Regions from separate parts of the Stenotrophomonas sp. FBCC-B152 genome, predicted to be linked through region 1. Evidence: riboswitches for the same ligand, from Rfam matches in the RefSeq annotation. Region 1 holds a riboswitch; the other holds the start of a gene.

What was found. A riboswitch is a leader RNA that binds a small molecule or an ion and turns the genes downstream of it on or off. The one in region 1 is predicted to bind thiamine pyrophosphate.
Region 2: linked by a shared signal. The riboswitch ahead of thiC (phosphomethylpyrimidine synthase ThiC) and the one ahead of NMB40_RS19460 (TonB-dependent receptor) in region 1 are both predicted to bind thiamine pyrophosphate.

The regions. Positions count from the first base shown of each region.
Region 1 covers NZ_CP101442.1:4,287,808-4,297,666, reverse strand. Annotated here, with positions in the region: gene NMB40_RS19475 (ATP-binding protein) at 1-44, opposite strand, end outside; gene NMB40_RS19470 (response regulator) at 123-761, shown strand; gene NMB40_RS19465 (phosphotransferase enzyme family protein) at 808-1,944, shown strand; TPP riboswitch at 1,986-2,081, shown strand; gene NMB40_RS19460 (TonB-dependent receptor) at 2,149-4,320, shown strand; gene pnuC (nicotinamide riboside transporter PnuC) at 4,329-4,901, shown strand; gene NMB40_RS19450 (helix-turn-helix transcriptional regulator) at 4,912-5,382, shown strand; gene NMB40_RS19445 (VOC family protein) at 5,379-5,798, shown strand; gene NMB40_RS19440 (phosphocholine-specific phospholipase C) at 5,803-7,926, opposite strand; gene NMB40_RS19435 (TonB-dependent receptor) at 7,944-9,859, opposite strand, start outside.
Region 2 covers NZ_CP101442.1:3,120,514-3,130,372, reverse strand. Annotated here, with positions in the region: gene ilvG (acetolactate synthase 2 catalytic subunit) at 1-1,023, opposite strand, end outside; gene ilvC (ketol-acid reductoisomerase) at 1,062-2,036, opposite strand; gene NMB40_RS14410 (hypothetical protein) at 2,113-2,445, shown strand; gene ggt (gamma-glutamyltransferase) at 2,544-4,262, shown strand; gene NMB40_RS14400 (IS110 family transposase) at 4,518-5,432, opposite strand; gene NMB40_RS14395 (BCCT family transporter) at 6,019-7,590, opposite strand; TPP riboswitch at 7,659-7,760, shown strand; gene thiC (phosphomethylpyrimidine synthase ThiC) at 7,874-9,643, shown strand; gene NMB40_RS14385 (ion channel) at 9,758-9,859, shown strand, end outside.

The DNA of each region.
Region 1 (9,859 bases):
ACCAGGCCCAGCACGACCAGCCAGCGGACAACCGAGGTACGCATGCTGTCAGTTCTCCCAGGAGTGATCCGCCCACCGCGACGTGCCCCGAGGGGCCGCTGCCTTACCGGCCATACTATTCCATGAGCTTGCGCATAATCATCGCCGACGACCACCCGGTGGTCCGCATCGGCACCCGATCCGTGATCGAAACCAGCGGCGTGGGCCATGTGGTGGCCGAAGCCAGCAGCGTGGACGAGCTTCTGGCCGCATTGAAGGCCAACCCGTGCGATGTCCTGGTGACCGATTACTCCATGCCCGGCGGCGCGCAGCCTGACGGTTTTGCCATGATCGGGCAGGTCCGCCGTCACTATCCCGACCTGCCGGTACTCATGCTGAGCGTCTCCAACAACCTGGCGATCCTGCGCATGGTGGTGGGAACCGGGGTACTGGGACTGGTCGACAAGACCTCGTCGATGGAGGAACTGCCGGTGGCGATCCAGACCGTGCACCGTGGCCAGCCGTACGTGAGCCGCACGCTGAAGAACCTCATCGACCGCATCGGCACGCAGAGCCTGGGCGATGAACGCACACGCGCGTTGTCGCCGCGCGAAGTGGAAGTGCTGCGGCTGCTCGCCAGTGGCCTGATCGTCAAGGAAATCGCCGCGAAGCTGCACAAGAGCGTGAGCACCATCAGCCGGCAGAAGGGCGATGCCATGCTCAAGCTCGGCCTGAAGAATGATGCACAGTTGTTCGACTGGCTGCGCGACAGCCCGCTTTGAACCTGCCCCACAGGCCATCGGCCTGCCGCTGAAGAAATACGTTTCCATGATGAACACCGATCACCGCGTGCAGGGCCTGGACAACGACGCCGTCGTTGCAGACTGGCCGGCGATCAGCGGCACCGAACTGGCGTGGTTGCGCGGCCACTACCCTGCACTGGACGGGGAGTGCCGCGTGCTGTGGCACAGCCCGCGCCCCTTCTCCGCTGCAGCCCTGGTGGCGTGCGGTTCGCGGCGCTGCTTCGTCAAACGCCACCACGTGAGTGTGCGCACGGCCGAGGTGCTGACCGAAGAGCATCGCTTCATCGCGCACCTGGCCGCGGCCGGCCTGCCGGTCGTGCAGGTGCTGCACGCGCACGACGGCGCCACCGCGATCGCGCACGGCGACTGGACCTGGGAACTGCACGCCGAAGGCGATGGCCACGATCTGTACCGCGACAGCCCGTCATGGACACCGTTGGACGATGTCGCCCAGGCGCGCACGGCCGGCGCGATGCTGGCCCGCCTGCACGCTGCGGCTGCCAGCTACCACGCGCCCCAGCGCAGCACCCACCTGCTGGTGGCGCGCGACGACCTGATCCGCGCGCACGATCCGGTGGCGCTGCTGAAGCGCGAGCTTCCCGACCGCCCCGCGCTGGCCGGCTACCTGTCGCGACAACACTGGGAACACGACCTGCAGCGCGCGGTGCTGCCCTGGCACGCGGCCGTGGTCGAGCGGCTGGCCGCCGAGCCGGTGCTGTGGGGGCACAACGACTGGCATGTCTCGAACCTGCTCTGGCACGGCCACGGCCCCACGGCGACGATCGGCACCGTCTTCGATTTCGGCCTGGCTTCGCCGACCAGCGCCCTGTTCGACCTGGCCACCGCGATCGAGCGCAACGCCATCGCCTGGCTGGATGCCGGCGGCGAGGGCCCGGTGGCGCATGCCGATATCGCGCTGGCGCTGCTGGCCGGCTACCGCCAGGTACGCCCGCTGGCGGCCGCCCAGGTACACCTGCTGGCCGACCTGCTGCCGGTGGTGCACCTGGACTTCGCCCTCTCGGAAGTGGAGTACTTCCAAGGGGTTACCGGCTCCCCGGCGAACGCCGACGTGGCCTACCACACGTTCCTGCTGGGCCATGCCGACTGGTTCGCCAGCCGCCCCGGCCGGACCCTGCTGGACGCGCTGCACGCCGCTGCCTGAGCCGCCGGGGTCGCCACGGCGGCCGATTGGTGTGAAAATGGCCACTGAAGCGGGGGTGCCTGGCGTTGCCAGGCTGAGAGAGTCCCTTGGAACCTGATCCGGTTTGCACCGGCGTAGGGAGCTTGAGCAGCGAGCGCACCCCCCATTGCGGGCCGGTGCGCCTGCGCGCCGTCGCTTCGTCTCCTCTGGCTGATGACGAATCGAATGAACCGCTGCTACCGCCTCACGCTGTTGACCGCCGCCCTCTGCGCCGCCCTGCCGCTGTACGCCAGTGACGCCGACACCGCCGCAGGCGAGCGCTCGCCCACCGACCTGGCCGGCATCCGCGTGCAGGCGCGCAAGCCCGCCGCGCCACTGGCACCGTCGAGCAGCTTCGGCAGCGCCGACTGGAAGAACACCCCGGCCTCGGTCAACGTGCTCGACAGCGCCTTCCTGGACCGCCTGCAGGTGCGCACCCTGTCCGAGCTGGCCCGGCACGACGCCTCGCTGGGCGACAGCTACGCACCGGTGGGCTACTACCAGAACATCGCCATCCGCGGCTTCTCACTGGACCCGGCCACCGGCTACCGCTTCAACGGGCTGGCCATCGCCGGCGAACAGCGGCTGGCGCTGGAGAACGTGCAGCAGGTGGAAATCCTCAAGGGCGAAGCCGGTCTGGCCGCTGGCGTGATGGCGCCGGGCGGGATCATCAACTACGTCGGCAAGCGTCCCGCGGATGTGCGCAACGTCACCCTGGCCACCGATTCGGAAGGCTCGCGCTATGCGGCGGTGGACCTGGGCGGCTGGCTGACCCCGCGCTTCGGGCTGCGCTTCAACGCCGCCTGGGATGACACCTCGTCCTACATCGAGCATGCCGATGGCCGCCGCAATTTCTATTCGCTGGCCGCCGACTGGCTGATGGGCGAACGCGGCAAGCTGGAAGTGGATGCCAACTACCAGACCAGCGCGCAGCGCTCGGCGTCCGGTTACCAGCTGCTGGGCGGCAGCGAACTGCCGCGCGGCGTGGACCGCAGCCGCATGCTGGGCCACCAGCCGTGGCAGCAGCCGGTGGGGATCGACAGCACCAACCTCACCGCGCTGCACACCTACGACTTCAGCCCGGCCTGGCAGTCGCGGGTGTCGGTGGGCCACAGCCGCTCGGTGATCCAGGACAACGTCGCCTTTGCGTACGGCTGCTACTACGCTGCTGGCTGTGCCGATGGCAGCGTGCCGGGCAACTACTTCGCACCCAACGGCGACTACGACATCTACGATTACCGCAGCCCCGACGATGTGCGCCGCAATGACGAGGCACGCGGCGAACTGCGCGGCCGCTTCACCACCGGCGCGGTGGAACACGAACTGTCGGTGGGGCTGAGCGCGTTCCACCGCACCGTGGACAAGCGCCAGAACGTCAACGAGTACGTGGGCACGGCCAACATCGGCGACGTGCAGGTGCCGGTGTTCGATCCCTCGCCGCTGCAGCCGGGCCCGTCCGCGCGGCGCCTGGACAGCTGGCAGCGCGCGGTGTTCGCGCTGGACCGCATGCACGTCGGCGATGACTGGCAGTGGCTGGCCGGCGGCCGCTACGTGCGCCTGGATGAGCGCGCGTACGACAAGCGCGGTACCCCGGAACGGCACAGCCGCCTGTCGCAGTTCCTGCCGCAGACCGCGCTGGTGTGGCAGGCCACGGAGCAGCTGAACGTGTACGCCAGTTACGTGGAAGGCCTGTCGCTGGGCCAGGAAGCGCCGTTCTGGACCTCCAACGGCAGCACCTTCCTGCCGGCCATGCAGTCGCGCCAGCGCGAGCTGGGCGTCAAGTACGCCGCCACCGACGGCCTGATGCTGGGCGCGGCAGTGTTCCGCACCACCCAGCCGTTCCAGTACGCCAAGCCCGATGCCAGCGATGCCGGCTTCACCTTCGTGCAGGAAGGCACCCAGGCCCACACCGGGCTGGAGCTGACCGCCAATGGCCAGGTCACCGAACGGCTGGGGCTGACCGCCAGCGCCAGCGTGCTGCAGGCACGCGCGCGCGATGCCGGCACCGCGTTCTACGACGGCCAGCAGCTGGTCAACGTGCCCAAGGTGCGTGCGGCCGTGCACGTGGACTATGCCCTGCCGTTCGTGTCCGGCCTGGCGGTGAGCGGTGGCTGGCGCTATGCCTCGTCCAATGCGGCGACGGTGGATGGCAGCGTCAAGGCGCCCTCGTATTCGGTGTTCGATGCCGGCCTGCGCTTCCAGCACGCGCTGCGCGAGCACCCGGTGACCTGGACGCTGTCGGTGGACAACGTGTTCGACCGCTTCTACTGGCGTGATACCGGCAGCAGCTACGGCGACTACTACCTGTTCGCCGGTGCACCGCGCCAGGCGCGGCTGTCGGTCACCTTCGGGCTGTGAGCGCGCTCATGCTCGAATGGAGCGCCGTCGCCGCCAGCCTGCTGGGCGTGTGGCTGATGGCCCAGCGCCGCGTGCTGGCGTGGCCGGTGGGGCTGCTGGCGGTGGGCCTGTATGCGGTGGTGTTCATCGAAGCGCGGCTGTATTCGGACACCCTGCTGCAGGTCGCCTTCGGTGGTTTCCTGCTGTACGGCTGGCTGAGCTGGCACCGGCATGCCGAGCAGGATGGCGCGATCGTGATCGTGCCGCTGCCACGCCGGCAGCTGCTGCGCGACCTGGCCGTGGGCATCGTGTTCGGCATCGCGCTGGGTGCGGCCATGCATACCTGGACCGATGCCGCGCTGCCGTGGCTGGATGCCATGCTGGCCGCGCTGAGCCTGGTGGCGCAGTGGTGGCAGGCACGCCGCCACGTGGCCACCTGGTGGCTGTGGATCGTGGTGGACGTGGTCTACGTGGGCATGTACCTGGCCAAATCGCTGGATATCACCGCCGGGCTGTACCTGGTGTTCGTCGGCCTGGCCGTGATGGGCCTGCGCGCCTGGTCGGCGGCGGGCCATGCCGGGGCGGCACTGAAACCGCGCTAGGCTTGCGTGGATGAACCAGACCCCCGAACTGCTGCGCCGGCTGCTGCGGGCCAGGGACCACATGGACCGCGCCCCGCACGAGGCGTGGCCGGTGGCGCGGCTGGCGCAGGTCAGCGCGGTATCGGAGGCCTACTTCGCGCGGCAGTTCCGCCAGGCGTTCGGGCTGCCGCCGCACCGCTACCTGCTTACGCGGCGCATTGAACGCGCGGTGGCGCTGTGCCGCGACACCGACCTGCCGATCACCGAGATCGCGCTGCAGACCGGCTGGAACAGCCTGGGCACGTTCGGGCGGATCTTCCGCGACATCACCGGGCAGAGCCCGGGCGAGCTGCGCGCCAGCCTTGCCGCGGGCACCGCCGCGCAGGCCCCGGAATGCATCGCGCGCGCCGCCAGCCGGCCCGATCTCAAGACCTCAGTTTCGGAGAAGCGGCTGGGCGGCGGGACCGGTAAAAAGGACCCACCAACAACGGAGGTCCCATGAACCAAGGTATTGAAACGGTCGGCCTGTATGTGCGCGACCAGGAAGAAGCACTCGCGTTTTACGTCGGCAAGCTGGGCTTCGTGGTGCACACCGATGCCGGCAATGGCGATTACCGCTGGCTCACGGTGCAGCACCCGGACCAGCCCGGCTTCCAGCTGGGCCTGTTCCGGCCCGGCCCGCCGGTACACGACGCGGCCACCGCCCAGGCGCTCAATGCGCTGGTGGCCAAGGGCGCGATGCCGCCGCTGGTACTGACCGTGGCCGACTGCCAGGCGACCTATGAACGGCTGAGCGCGGCCGGCGTGGAATTCATGCAGGAACCGGTGGCGCGCTACGGCACGGTGGATGCCGGCTTCCGCGATCCGTCCGGCAACGGCTGGAAGCTGATCGAACGCGCCGCCACCGCCGGCGCGTAAGACGTCAGTCGAGCAGGAAGCGCATTGCCCCGGTGCCCAGCGCCGGGTCGGTGCTGCCCGGCCGGCCATCTTCGATGCGCCCGGCCAGGCGCTGCATCACGCCGGGCTGCTGGACCTCCAGGTCGTACCAGCCGGCGGTGGGAGCGGCGTTCCAGCGGATCTCCAGGGCCTGCCCCGGCACCAGCTGCAGCTCGCGTTCCGGCATGCGGCCCGCGTAGACGGCGGCGCGTACGCTGACCGCCTGCGCGGTGGCCGCGGTGTTGTGCAGCTGAAGCGTCAGCTGCCCGCCCTCCCCGCGCACGGACGCCTGCACCGGTGCAGCGGCAGCGGCCTCGCCACGGAACTGCCGGTGGAAGCCGTTCGGGCCCAGCAGCCACAGGTCGTAGCCTTCCCCTGCGTGTATCGGCCAGTGATCGTGCAGCGGCGCACCGGGCGCTACGGTGTAGCGGCGCGGAACCGCCTCCAGCCGTAGCCGGTCGTAGACATGCAGTACCGCGGCGGCGCCTTCGGACCCCAGGGTCAGCTGCACCTTGGTGTTGTCCGCATCCAGCGCGATCTCCGCCTGCGGGCGGTAGGGCAACGCGCGCGCCGGGCGCACACCCGGTTCCTGCTTCGCCGGTTCAAGGTCTGCCGGCAGCGCCGGCATCGTGCGCCCGGGCAGGGCCGCTGCGCGCGCGGCAACGGCAGCGGTTGCCGGCAGCGACGCAACGAAGGGCCGCGTATCGGATGCGGTGAAATCGAAGGCACCGGTCAGGTCGCCGCACACCGCGCGGCGCCACGGCGACAGTTCGGGTGCGGCCACGCCGAAGCGGCGCTCGATCAGGCGGATCACCGAGGTGTGGTCGTACACCTGCGAATCGACCCAGCCGCCGCGGCTCCACGGCGAAATCACGTACAGCGGCACGCGTGGGCCCAGCCCATAGGGGCGGCCACGCAGGTCGAGCGGGTCTGCCTTTTCGTTGCCTGGCGACGGCTGCAGGTGGTATTCGCCCTCGGTGGACACGGCGGAAGCGCCTGCCCAACCCCCTGTGGCGGCGGGATCACGCGACGGCGGCGCAGGCGGCGGCATGTGGTCGAAGAAGCCATCGTTCTCGTCGAACATCAACAGCAGCGCGGTGCGGCTCCAGACCTCCGGGTCCGCCGTCAGCGCATCCAGCACGCGCGCGGTATAGGCCGCGCCCTGGGCGGGGCTGGACGGTCCGGGATGTTCGCTGCCGGCGGCATCGGCAATGATGAAACTCACCTGCGGCAGCTGCCCTTTCAGCACGTCCTCGCGCAGCTGCGCCAGGCCACGGGTGCTGACCCCGCGCTCGCGCAGCGCCGCGTCATGCCCGGGCGCGCCGCGCCACGCCTGGCGGAACGGCTCGAAGCCGGCCAGCGGGTTGTCGGTGAAGTTGTCGGCCATGTCCTGGTAGATCCGCCAGTCGATGCCGGCTCGTTGCAGGCGCTCGACGTAGGTGGTCCACGTGTAGGAATCGGGGTTGCCGCCCAGTTCCGGGAAGTTGTCGTGCGAGTTGGCCACGGCCGGGCCGCCGCCGCGTGCGTGCGGATCGTTGTGGCCGGTCCACAGGAACAGCCGGTTCGGATTGGTGCCGGCCTGCATCGCGCAGTGGTAGGCATCGCACACGGTAAAGGCTTCGGCCAGCGCGAACTGGAACGGCATGTCATCGCGGCGGTAGTAGCCCATCGCGTGGTCCTGCTTGGCCGCCGGCCAGTGCGCCATGCGCCCGTGGTCCCACGCACGCTGCGCATCGGGCCAGGTGTGCGGGGTGCCTTCCACGCGCATGTAACCGAAGTGCGCGGCGGTATCCAGCGGGAACGGGGCGATGCCGTGGGTGCCGGCTGCGTTCGGCTGCAACCAGATGTTGCGGCGTGGCTGCCCGGCGGCCAGCGGCGCGGCCGGCACCACGAAGCGGTCGCCGAAGCCGCGCACGCCGGGCAGCGTGCCGAAATAGTGGTCGAAGGAGCGGTTCTCCTGCATGAACACCACGATGTGCTGCACATCCTCGAGGCTGCGGCTCCGCGCATGCGGCGCGATCGCCGCCGCACGCGTGATGCTGGGCATCAGCGCGCCGATGCCTGCGGCCAGCCCCGCCTGCAGCAGCCGTCGCCGGCTGCTGTCGGGCAAGGGCGGGCGCGCCGGGCTCACAGGTCGACCCGGACCGAGAAGCCCACGGTGCGCGGCGCACCGATGAAGGCCGAGTCGCTGCCGTCCACGCCAGCCAGGTAACGGCGGTCGGTGAGGTTGCTGACCACGAGGCTGGCGCCCACGCCCTTCAGCTTCGGCGACAGGCTCTGCAGGTCGAAGCCGATGTTGGCGTTGAACACCGTGGCCGAGGGCAGGCGGTTGTCGTTGGCCGCATCCAGGTAGCGCTCACCCAGGTAACGCCCGGACAGGCCGAAGTTCCAGCTGTCACCCTGCCAGTCGGCCGAGACCACCAGCACGTGCTTGGGCTGGCCGATCACCTGCGCACCGTCGACGATGCCCAGTTCGGTGTCGCGCGCCACGTTGCCGCTGCCCAGGTACTTGGAGCGGTTGTAGGTGTAGGCACCGTTGATGCGCCAGCCGTTGTCCCAGCCATAGCCGAGCGCTGCTTCCAGGCCGGTGCTTTCCACGCCACCAAAGTTTTCGTAGACGCCATCGGTCTCGTCCAGGTAATCGATGCCGTCGGCCAGCCGCGCGGGCAGGTAGACGATGCGGTTGTCGAACTTGATGTTGTACAGGGTCAGCGAGCCGGTCAAGGGCCAGCGGCTTACGCGCAGGCCCAGCTCGATGTTGTCGGCGGTTTCCGGTTCCACCCGCGAGAAGCGCTGCGCGTCGGTTTCACCGAGCACGCCGGAAGGAATGGCAGCGAAGTTCTGCGAGAAGCCGCCGAACAGTTCGAGCCCTTCCACCGGCAGGGTCCAGGTGCCGCCGGCGGAGATCAGCGGGTCGGACTTCGAATCCGAGCGCACGTTCTCGGCGCTGCCGATCACGCGGTTGCGCTTCTGGTCGACGAAGAACTGCTTGACGCCCACGCGTGCGCTGAACGACCCGAAGCGCGCCACGTCCTCCACGTAGTACATCTGCTCGTCGGTCTTGTAGCGGTCTTCGAACTGCACCCAGTACGGCTGGTGGTCGAAGCTGATGTCGGTGCCGACGTTGAGCAGGCGGTGCCAGTCGCGGCGCACGCTGCGGTCGAACTGCTCCAGCCACACACCGGCACGCACGGTGTTGTCGACCGTGCCCAGGGTCTGCTTCCATTCCACGTCGGCGGTGAAGCCGGCGCGGTCGTTGTCGTAGTGCGAATGGCGGTAGGACTGCACGCCCTGCACGCCCGGTGCGTAGCAGTTGGGGTCGTACTCGGCGCTGAAACCGGCGCGCGGCACGCAGCCGGCGCGCATCTGCGCGGCGCTGCCATCGGGATTGACGAAGTAGAACTGGCCCAGCGCGCTGCCGCCATACACGGTGCTGCCGCCGAGGTATTCCGATTCCGGCGCGCCTGCGCCGTCATTGCGCGCCTGCACCAAGTAGGGCGGCAGCCAGTCGCCGCGGCCTTCCATCTTGTGCGCGTAGCCGGTGAGCGACAGCTTGAAGCCGTTGCCGCTGTCGAACGCGCCGCGCAGGTAGCCAAAGGTGTTCTCGCGCAGCGCCCGCGAGCCGGACCGGAAGTTCTGGTCCAGGTACGGAATGCCGGTGAGCGTGCCGGTGAGGCCGTCGCGGTCCGGGTTGGTGGCAAAGGCTTCCGGGGTGACGCTGGTGTACTCGGGTTCGTCGGCATCGTTGTACGAGGCGTAGCCGCTCAGCGTCCAGCGGTCGAGCTCGGTGATGAACTTGGCGGCCAGGTGATCGTTGCTGACGTGGCCGCTGCCGTCGATCCAGTCGTTGACGCGGGCCGACGAGGCGCTGATCCACGCGCGGGTGTTGCCACCGAGCACGCCGGTGTCATAGCGCACGTCGTACTTGCGCGCGTCATTGTCGCCGCCACCGGCGACCATGCGCAGGCGCGCGTCCTGCAGCGGGTCGCTGGTGAGGAAGTTCAGCGTGCCGCCCAGCGCTTCGTTGGAGCGCGAGGAGATAT
Region 2 (9,859 bases), 1.2 Mb from region 1:
GGCTGCGCGCGGCAGGGCTGCGGTCAGCGCACGCAGTGCGGTGCCGACGTTGCCCGGCACCGCCACATCGGCGGTACGCAGCTTGGAGATCTCATACGCGTCGGCATCGATATGGATGACGCGGGCGAACGGCGCAAACTCGTTCAACTTGCCGGTGGCGCGGTCGTCGAAGCGCGCGCCGACCACCACCAGCAGGTCGCTCTCCTGCACGGCCATGTTTGCCGCGCGGGTGCCGTGCATGCCCAGCATGCCCAGGTAATGCGGGTGCTGCGCAGGCAGCCCACCCAGGCCGCGCAGGGTCAGCACGGTGGGAATGGCGGTGGCGTCGACGAAGGCACGGAAGTCCTCCACCGCATCGCCCAGGGCCACGCCGCCGCCGGCGTAGACCACCGGCTTCTCGGCGGCCTGGATCGCGGCGATGGCATCGGCCAGCGCGGCGTCGGCCGGGGCCACCGGCGGGTTGACCGTTTCCGGCACGTGCGCGGGCAGGTGGCTGGCGTCGGCGATCTGTACATCCTTGGGCAGGTCGATCAGCACCGGGCCCGGGCGGCCTTCGCGGGCGATGCGGAACGCCTCGCGGACGATGCGCGGCAGGTCGTCGACCGAGCGCACCAGCCAGCTGTGCTTGACGATCGGCAGGGTCAGCCCGAACACGTCCAGTTCCTGGAACGCGTCGGTGCCCAGCAGCGGGGTGGCGACCTGGCCGGTGATGCAGACCATCGGCACCGAATCCAGCATGGCATCGGCGATGCCGGTGACCAGGTTGGAGGCGCCCGGGCCGGAGGTGGCCACGCAGACGCCAACGCGGCCGCTGGCGCGGGCATAGCCGTTGGCGGCCAGCGCCGCGCCCTGTTCGTGGCGCACCAGGATGTGCTTCAGCCCTGAATCCACCAGGGCGTCGTAGAAGGGCATGATGGTGCCGCCCGGATAGCCGAACAGCGTATCGACGCCCTCGGCTTCCAGGGCCTGCGTCAACCAGCGTGCGCCGTTGCGGGGCGCGGTGCTGTGTGCGGAGGTGTTCATGCGGTGACCTTTGCGAAAGCGGTGGGGGAGCCGCGCGGTTACGCGGCTTGACTTTGCAGCCAGACCATCTTGGCGCGCAGTTCCTTGCCTACCTTCTCGATCGGGTGTTCCAGGTCGGCCTGCTTGAACTTGTTGTAGTTCGGCAGGCCCGCTTCGTATTCGGCCACCCAGTTCTTGGTGAACGTGCCGTCCTGGATGTCGGCCAGCACCGCCTTCATGCGCTCCTTGGTGCCGGCGTCGATCACCCGCGGGCCGCTCACGTAATCGCCGTACTGCGCGGTTTCGGAGATGAATTCCAGCATGCGGGTGATGCCGCCTTCGTAGAACAGGTCCACGATCAGCTTCAGTTCGTGCAGGACTTCGTAATAGGCGATTTCCGGCTGGTAGCCGGCTTCCACCAGCGTTTCGAAACCGGCCTGGACCAGTGCCGAGGCACCGCCACACAACACGGCCTGTTCGCCGAACAGGTCGGTTTCGGTTTCTTCCTTGAAGGTGGTCTGGATCAGGTTGGCGCGCGCGCCACCCAGGCCGGCGGCATACGCCAGGGCGTACTCGGCGGCCTTGCCGCTGCGGTCCTGGTAGACCGCCCAGATGCACGGCACGCCGCGGCCGATTTCGTATTCGCGGCGGACCAGCGCGCCCGGGCCCTTCGGTGCAACCAGCACCACGTCCAGGTCATCGCGCGGGGCGATCATGTTGAAGTGCACGTTCAGGCCGTGGGCGAACAGCAGCACCGCGCCCTGTTTCATGTTCGGCGCCAGCACGTCTTCGTAGAGCTTCTTCTGCACCATGTCCGGGGTCAGCACGGCGACCAGGTCCGCATCCTTCACCGCCTCGGCCGGTGCCTTCACGGTGAAGCCGTCGGCTTGTGCCTTGACCTCGGTCGGGCCGCCCGGACGCAGGCCGATGACCACGTCGAAACCGGATTCACGCAGGTTCAGTGCGTGGGCGCGGCCCTGGCTGCCGTAGCCGACAACAGCGATCTTGATCTGGGGCAGGTCGTTGGTGCTCATGGGGGAGGTCCTTTGGAGGAAGAAATCGGAGGGTTCTGAAACGAAAAAACCCGCACCAGGGTGGGTGCGGGTTTTGATGGATACCTGGCAGTTCTACTTACACGCCGGTCCGTCCCGCACCTGTTGGTTGGGTAATAAGTACGAGGACAAGAAGCGAACGGATGGAGGCCGCGCCGGGACCGGCGTGCTCGATGGATTCGCGAATGGGCGTGTGGCGCTGCAACATGTGATCGAGAAAACCACAGCGGTTTTGCCGCTGTCAACCGTGTTTCGACAATTTCCAACGGTTTCGGCTGTATCCAGCGCAAAGCCCCGCCGTATAAGGATGGTTGCGCGTGAAAGCGTTCCGGTGAACCCCAATTCAAGTATTGAAGCCCGGTTTCTGCGCGGATATGGCTGTCGTGGATGACCCCGCCGATGACGCCGTACATGACCATTGTCGGATGTGCGCAACAGGCCCCAACCGCCACCATCGAAGGCTTGCCACCCCTCCAGGAAACCCACTCCGTGACCCGACCCCTTGCCCGTGCCGTGTTGGCCGCCGCGCTGTTGTGCGCCCTGCCGATGCTGTCTTCTGCCGCCGACCGGGTTACCGGGCATGGCTTTGCCACCCGCTCGGAAGTGATCGCCCCGCACGCGATGGCGGCCACCTCGCAGCCGCTGGCCACCCAGATCGCGCTGGATGTGATGAAGGGCGGCGGCTCGGCGGTGGATGCGGCGATTGCAGCCAATGCCGCGCTGGGGCTGATGGAGCCCACCGGCAATGGCGTGGGCGGGGACCTGTTCGCGATCGTGTGGGATCCCAAGACCCAGAAGCTGTACGGCTACAACGGCTCGGGCCGTTCGCCGAAGTCGCTGACCCTGGCCGAGTTCCAGCGCCGGGGGCTGAAGGACATTCCGGCCACCGGCCCGCTGCCGGTGTCGGTGCCGGGCGCGGTGGATGGCTGGTTCGCGCTGCACGACCGCTTCGGCCGCAAGCCGATGGCCGACAACCTGGCGCCGGCGATCCGCTATGCGCGCGAGGGCCATCCGGTGGCGGAAGTGATCGCCTACTACTGGGACCGTTCGGTGCCCAAGCTGTCGCAGTACCCGGGCTTCAAGGAGCAGTTCACGATCAACGGCCATGCGCCGCGCAAGGGTGAGCTGTGGAAGAACCCGAACCTGGCCAACACGCTGGAGCAGATCGCGCAGGGCGGCCGCGATGCGTTCTACAAGGGCGACATCGCGCGCACGATCGGCACGTACTTCAAGGCCAACGGCGGCTACCTGAGCTATAACGACATGGCCAGCCATCACGGCGAGTGGGTGGAGCCGGTGAGCAGCAACTACCGGGGCTATGACGTGTGGGAGCTGCCGCCGAACAGCCAGGGCATCGCAGCGCTGCAGATCCTGAACGTGCTGGAGGGATACGACTTCTCGAAGATTCCGTTCGGTTCGCCGGAGCACGTGCACCTGTTCGTGGAGGCCAAGAAGCTGGCGTTCGCGGACCGTGCGCGCTTCTACACCGATCCGGCGTTCCAGCCGGCGCCGGTGGCCAAGCTGGTGTCGAAGGAATACGCGGCCGAGCGCCGCAAGCTGATCTCGATGGACAAGGCGTTGCGCGAGGTGCAGCCGGGCACGCCGAAGCAGCTGGAAGAAGGCGACACGATCTACATGACGGTGGCCGATGCGGACGGGATGATGGTGTCGCTGATCCAGTCCAACTACCGGGGCATGGGCAGCGGCATGGCGCCGCCGGGGCTGGGCTTCATCCTGCAGGATCGCGGCGAGATGTTCGTGCTGCGCAAGGACCACCCCAATGGCTATGCGCCGGGCAAGCGTCCGTTCCAGACCATCATTCCGGGCTTCGTGACCAAGGACGGCAAGCCGTGGATGAGCTTTGGCGTGATGGGCGGTGCGATGCAGCCGCAGGGCCACGCGCAGATCGTGATGAACCTGGTGGACTTCGGCATGAACCTGCAGGAAGCCGGCGATGCGCCGCGCATCCAGCATGAAGGGTCGACCGAGCCGACCGGGCAGGCCACGGCGATGAGCGACGGCGGCGAGGTGAACCTGGAAACCGGCTATCCGTATGAGACGGTGCGCGCGCTGATGCGCAAGGGCCACCGCGTGACGTTCGCGGATGGTCCGTACGGTGGGTACCAGGCGATCATGCGCGACCCGGAAACCGGCGTGTATTACGGCGCTTCGGAAAGCCGCAAGGATGGGCAGGCAGCGGGGTACTGATCGGTCCTGTATCGCCTGACTGCCGAACATTCCTGTAGAGCCACGCCCTGCGTGGCTGCTTCATGCATCGGGGCGAACAGCCTTTGGTTCCCGCATGGCCTGAGCTGGGCCGGCGGGTGCGGGTTTGCGGGACACGCCGTGAATCCGTCCATGGAGCAACTGTGTTGCTGAGAGGTCGGGCCGCTCCTCCAGCAGACGGGCATGGTAGTGCCGGCCGCTGGCCGGCAGCCTCTTGATGTCCCCCGTTGGCTGGCTTCAGGCTGGGATCGGTCCGCTTTCAGCGTCGCGCACACGGGCGTTGAGGATTACCAGCATCTTTCGCATCACCGCCACGATGGCCACCTTGCCTTCCTTGCCGCGAGCCCGCAGCGACCGGTAGAAATCCTTTAGCCGAGGCTCATGCCGCATGGCCGACATGGCAGCCATGTAAAGCACCTGACGGATCTCGGCTCTACCACCGTGGATACTTCGTTTCCCGCGCATCGTGCCGCTGTCGTGGGACATCGGTGCCACGCCGACCAGGCTGGCGATGGCCTTGCCGCTGATTCTGCCCAGCTCGGGCAGATAGCTGGCCAGCACCGCCTGTAGCGCAGGGCCGACGCCCTTCATCGACTTCAGTACGGCCAGTCGAGGCTGCTGTGCAACCTGTTCGCCGATCTGCGTTCCCAAGCGTGCGACCAGCGTCTGCAAGCGCGTAATGTTGGCCTGCAGTAGCCGACGCAATTCACGATCACCGACCATTTCCTGCTGCTGTCGCGCCACGGTCAGCGCCTGCATCGCCTGCCGGCGAGCCCGCACGAATTCCCGCATTCTTTGTTGCCAAGGCTCCAGCGGCTGGTAGGCGCGCAGCTTGACCAGCACGGCCATCTTCGCCAATGCGTAGGCATCCAAGCGATCTGTCTTGGCCACGTGGCCCATGCCCTGAGCCAGCCTACGGGCCCGCAGGGCATTGGCACGGACCACCGGACGACCGGCCTTGTGCAGGAAATCCAGCACGCGCTGCTCATAGCCACCGGTAGCCTCCAGCACGATCTGGTCTGCCGGGTGTTCTTTCAGCCAGACCTCCAATTCAGCAAAGCCAGCGGCGGTATTGCTGACCTGCAGAATTTCCCCGTCAGTCGTACCAACATCCAGCTGACGCTTGCTCACATCAATCCCGATCCCGTTCATCGCCAAACTCCGTATAGTCTGGAAGGGTCGAGAGCTCCCCCGCTTGCCCAGTCTTATCACTGCGAGTGTCAGCTCCAGCAACTGTTCGGGCGGATCAAGGGAGATTCCGGCGTGGGCGCCAAGCTCCATGGCGATCGTCGAGATCCAGGCTCTTACGGCGGCCCACGCCGGCTCTCGACGCCTACGCTGCCAGATTCCGAACAGATAAGGCTTGTAGAAAACATCCATGTTTTCTACAGTCCCGCAAACCCGCCCCCGCCGACCCTCGACAGTGTGTTGGGGGCCACGGGAAGATCAACGGCGGCTTCGATTATTTTCATGCGTTACCGGACGTGGGTGCGTTCCGTGTGTTCGTTCGGGAACCGAACCTACCAACGGCACCGCGTAGGGACACGCCATGCGTGTCTGCTCTTTCCATCCGCACGCGACTCACCTTCTGGGGAGGCCGGCGGGCAGCCCCTGTAGGGACTGTGAAAAAACATGGATGTTTTTGCCAAGCCCCCATGGATGGGTTTACGGCGTGTCCCGTAAGGGGCTGCCCGTCGGCCTCCCCGTCACGTAAGAACTGAAACGCTGCTCTTGAGGCCTAACCATCCGCCCGCGAAGCCTCATCGCGCGTCTCTTCCTGCGCGGCGATCTCGCGCTCGATCCAGGCATCCATCATCCGCCGCGCGCGCAATGCACGGCGGCGCTGCAGCGCATATTCCATGTCGAGCACGCGATACAGCGACCACATCACCGCCAGCATCAACAGTGCGAAGGGCAGGGCGGCGATGGTGATCATGCCCTGCAGCGCATCCAGGCCGCCGGCCAGCAACAGCACGGCGGCGATCAGCGCGATCGCCACGCCCCAGGTGATCCGTCGCGACAGCGGCGGGTCGCCGGCTTCGTCGGTGGACATGCTGGCCAGTACCAGTACGGCCGAGTCTGCCGAGGTGACGAAGAAGATCATCAGCAGCACCAGTGCGATCACCGAGAGCAAGGTGGGCATCGGCAGGCTGTCGAACATGGTGAACAACACGGTTTCGTAGCCGGTGCCCAGTGCCTGCACCAGGTCGACATGGCCGAAGATCTGCGACCACAGCGCAGTGCCGCCGAACACCGAGAACCACAGGAAGCCGAGCACGCTGGGCGCGATCACCACGCCGAGCACGAATTCGCGGATGCTGCGCCCGCGCGAGACGCGGGCGATGAACGAACCGACGAACGGTGCCCAGGCGATCCACCACGCCCAGTAGAAGATCGTCCAGTCCGCCACCCAGGTGCTGCCCGAGAATGGCGACATGCGCAGGCTCATGGTCACCAGCTGGTTGAGGTAGGAGCCAATGGTGGTGGTGAAGGTATCGAAGATGAAGGCAGTGGGGCCCAGTACCAGCACCAGTGCCAGCAGCACGGCGGCCAGGCCGAGGTTGAAGTTGGAGAGCCATTTGATGCCGCGGTTCACGCCGCTGGCGGTGGACGCCATGTAGAGCACGAAGGCGACGGCGATGATGGTGAGCTGCAGTGGCGCGCCGGCGTGGAGGCCGAACACGCGCTCGAGGCCTGCGGCGATCTGGATGGTGCCGAAGCCCAGCGTGGTGGCCACGCCGATGGCGGTCGCGACCACCGCTGCCACGTTCACCACCGTGCCGATCCAACCGCGGTGGTGCGCGCCGATCAGCGGCTGCAGCAGGTCGCTTATCTGGCCACGGCCGTTGCGGTTGAACTGGAACCAGGCCATCGCCAGCCCGATCAGCGCGTAGATCGCCCACGGGTGCAGGCCCCAGTGGAAGAACGCATAGCGCATCGAGGCGCGCGCTGCTTCCATGCTCTGTGGGGGCAGGCCCTCGGGTGGGGTGACGAAGTGCGACACCGGTTCGGCTGCGCCCCAGAACACCAGGCCGATGCCCATGCCGGCAGCGAAGAGCATCGACATCCAGCTGGCGTTGGAGAAATCCGGTTCGGCGTCTTCGCCGCCGATCCGCAGCGAGCCCAGCCGGCCGAAGGCGAGATAGAGCAGGAACGAGAGCGTGATGAACACCACCAGCAGGTACAGCCAGCCGGCACTGCGGATGATGTGCACCAGCCCGCCGCGCACGATCTCGTTGAACGGGTCCGGTGCCACGCCGGCGGCGAGCACCAGCAGCACCACCAGGGCGATGGAGAGTCGGAATACCATGCGCGGCAGTCTAGCCAAGGCGGCATGACATGGCTGTTCACACTTCCGGTGCAGGTGTGGTCTAATCCGCCCCGAAGCGGGGGTACCGCGGCCACGTGGCCACGGTTGAGACAGTCCCTTCGAACCTGATCCGGTTGATACCGGCGTAGGGAAGCTTCGCAACAGCCGATGCACCGCGCCGTCCAGCCCCCGCCTGGCATCCGCGCGCCGTGCGCCGGCCGTGCGCCGCCGCTTCGTCCCTCGCCGTGCGAACCCTCGCACCGACAACCCAGGACGATGCCCGATGAACGCACACCTTTCCGCCCTGCAGCAACAGGCCCAGCAGCTGTCTGAATCGGTCACGCGACCGATTCCCGGCTCGCGCAAGATCCACGTGCCCGGCTCGCGCAGCGACCTGCAGGTGCCGATGCGCGAGATCGCGCTGAGTGGCGACAACGCGCCGCTGACCGTCTATGACACCTCCGGTCCCTATACCGACCCCGAGGCCCGCATCGATCTGTCCACCGGGCTGCCGGCCTTGCGTGCGGGCTGGGTCGCCGAGCGCGGCGACACCGAACTGCTGGGTCGGCCAAGCTCGGCGTTCGGGCGTTCGCGCGAAACCGATGCGCGGCTGGACGCGGTGCGCTTTCCGTCGCGGCTGCAACCGCGCCGCGCCGTGGCCGGTGCCAATGTCACCCAGATGCACTACGCCCGTCGCGGCATCATCACCCCGGAAATGGAGTTCGTGGCGATCCGCGAGAACCAGCGCATCGAGGCGATCCGCGACAAGGCGCTGCTGATGCAGCATCCCGGCCAGTCGTTCGGCGCTTCCATCCAGGCCTCGATCACGCCAGAGTTCGTGCGCGAGGAAATCGCGCGGGGGCGGGCGGTGCTGCCCAACAACATCAACCACCCTGAAAGCGAGCCGATGATCATCGGCCGCAACTTCCTGACCAAGATCAACGCCAACATCGGCAACAGCGCGGTGTCGTCCGGCATCGCCGAGGAAGTGGAGAAGCTGGTGTGGGCGATCCGCTGGGGCGGTGACACCGTGATGGACCTCTCCACCGGCAAGCACATCCATGAAACCCGCGAATGGATCGTGCGCAACTCGCCGGTGGCGATCGGCACCGTGCCGATCTACCAGGCGCTGGAAAAGGTCGATGGCCGCGCCGAAGACCTGAGCTGGGAGATCTTCCGCGACACGCTCATCGAGCAGGCCGAGCAGGGCGTGGATTACTTCACCATCCATGCCGGTGTGCTGCTGCGCCACGTTCCGCTCACCGCGAATCGGGTGACCGGCATCGTCTCGCGCGGCGGCTCGATCATGGCCAAGTGGTGCCTGGCCCACCAGCGCGAGAACTTCCTCTACACGCACTTCGAGGACATCTGCGAGATCATGAAGGCCTACGACGTGACCTTCTCGCTGGGCGATGGCCTGCGCCCGGGCTGCATCGCCGATGCCAACGATGCCGCGCAGTTCGGCGAGCTGGAAGCGTTGGGCGAGCTCACCAGGATCGCCTGGAAGCACGATGTGCAGACCATGATCGAAGGCCCCGGCCATGTGCCGATGCAGCTGATCAAGGAAAACATGGACAAGCAGCTGCGCGAATGTGGCGAGGCGCCGTTCTACACGCTGGGGCCGCTCACCACCGATATCGCGCCGGGCTACGACCACATCACCAGCGCGATCGGCGCGGCGATGATCGGCTGGTACGGCACCGCCATGCTCTGCTACGTCACCCCCAAGGAGCACCTGGGCCTGCCCAACCGGCAGGACGTGCGCGACGGCATCATGGCCTACCGCATCGCGGCCCACGCCGCCGACCTGGCCAAGGGCCACCCGGGCGCGCAGGTGCGCGACAACGCACTGAGCAAGGCGCGCTTCGAGTTCCGCTGGGAAGACCAGTTCCACCTCGGCCTGGATCCGGAAAAGGCGCGCGAGTTCCACGACGAAACCCTGCCCAAGGACGCGCACAAGGAGGCCCATTTCTGCTCGATGTGCGGCCCCCACTTCTGTTCGATGAAGATCACCCAGGACGTGCGCGACTACGCAGCGGGCCAAGCGGGGTAGGTCACGACCGTTGGTCGTGGCCCGCCAGGACGGGCGGCCAAGGCGGACCGTCATGCCGCCTCAGCGCGGCAGCCGTTAAGCTTCGGCCACCGACACAGGGGCAGGGACACCACGATGGCCATAGCGCGCACCACCCGATGGCTGGCCATCGCCCGCCGGCACCCCTCGGCCTGGTTGCTGGGGGTGCAGTTGCTGGGCGTGCTGCTGTACCCGGCC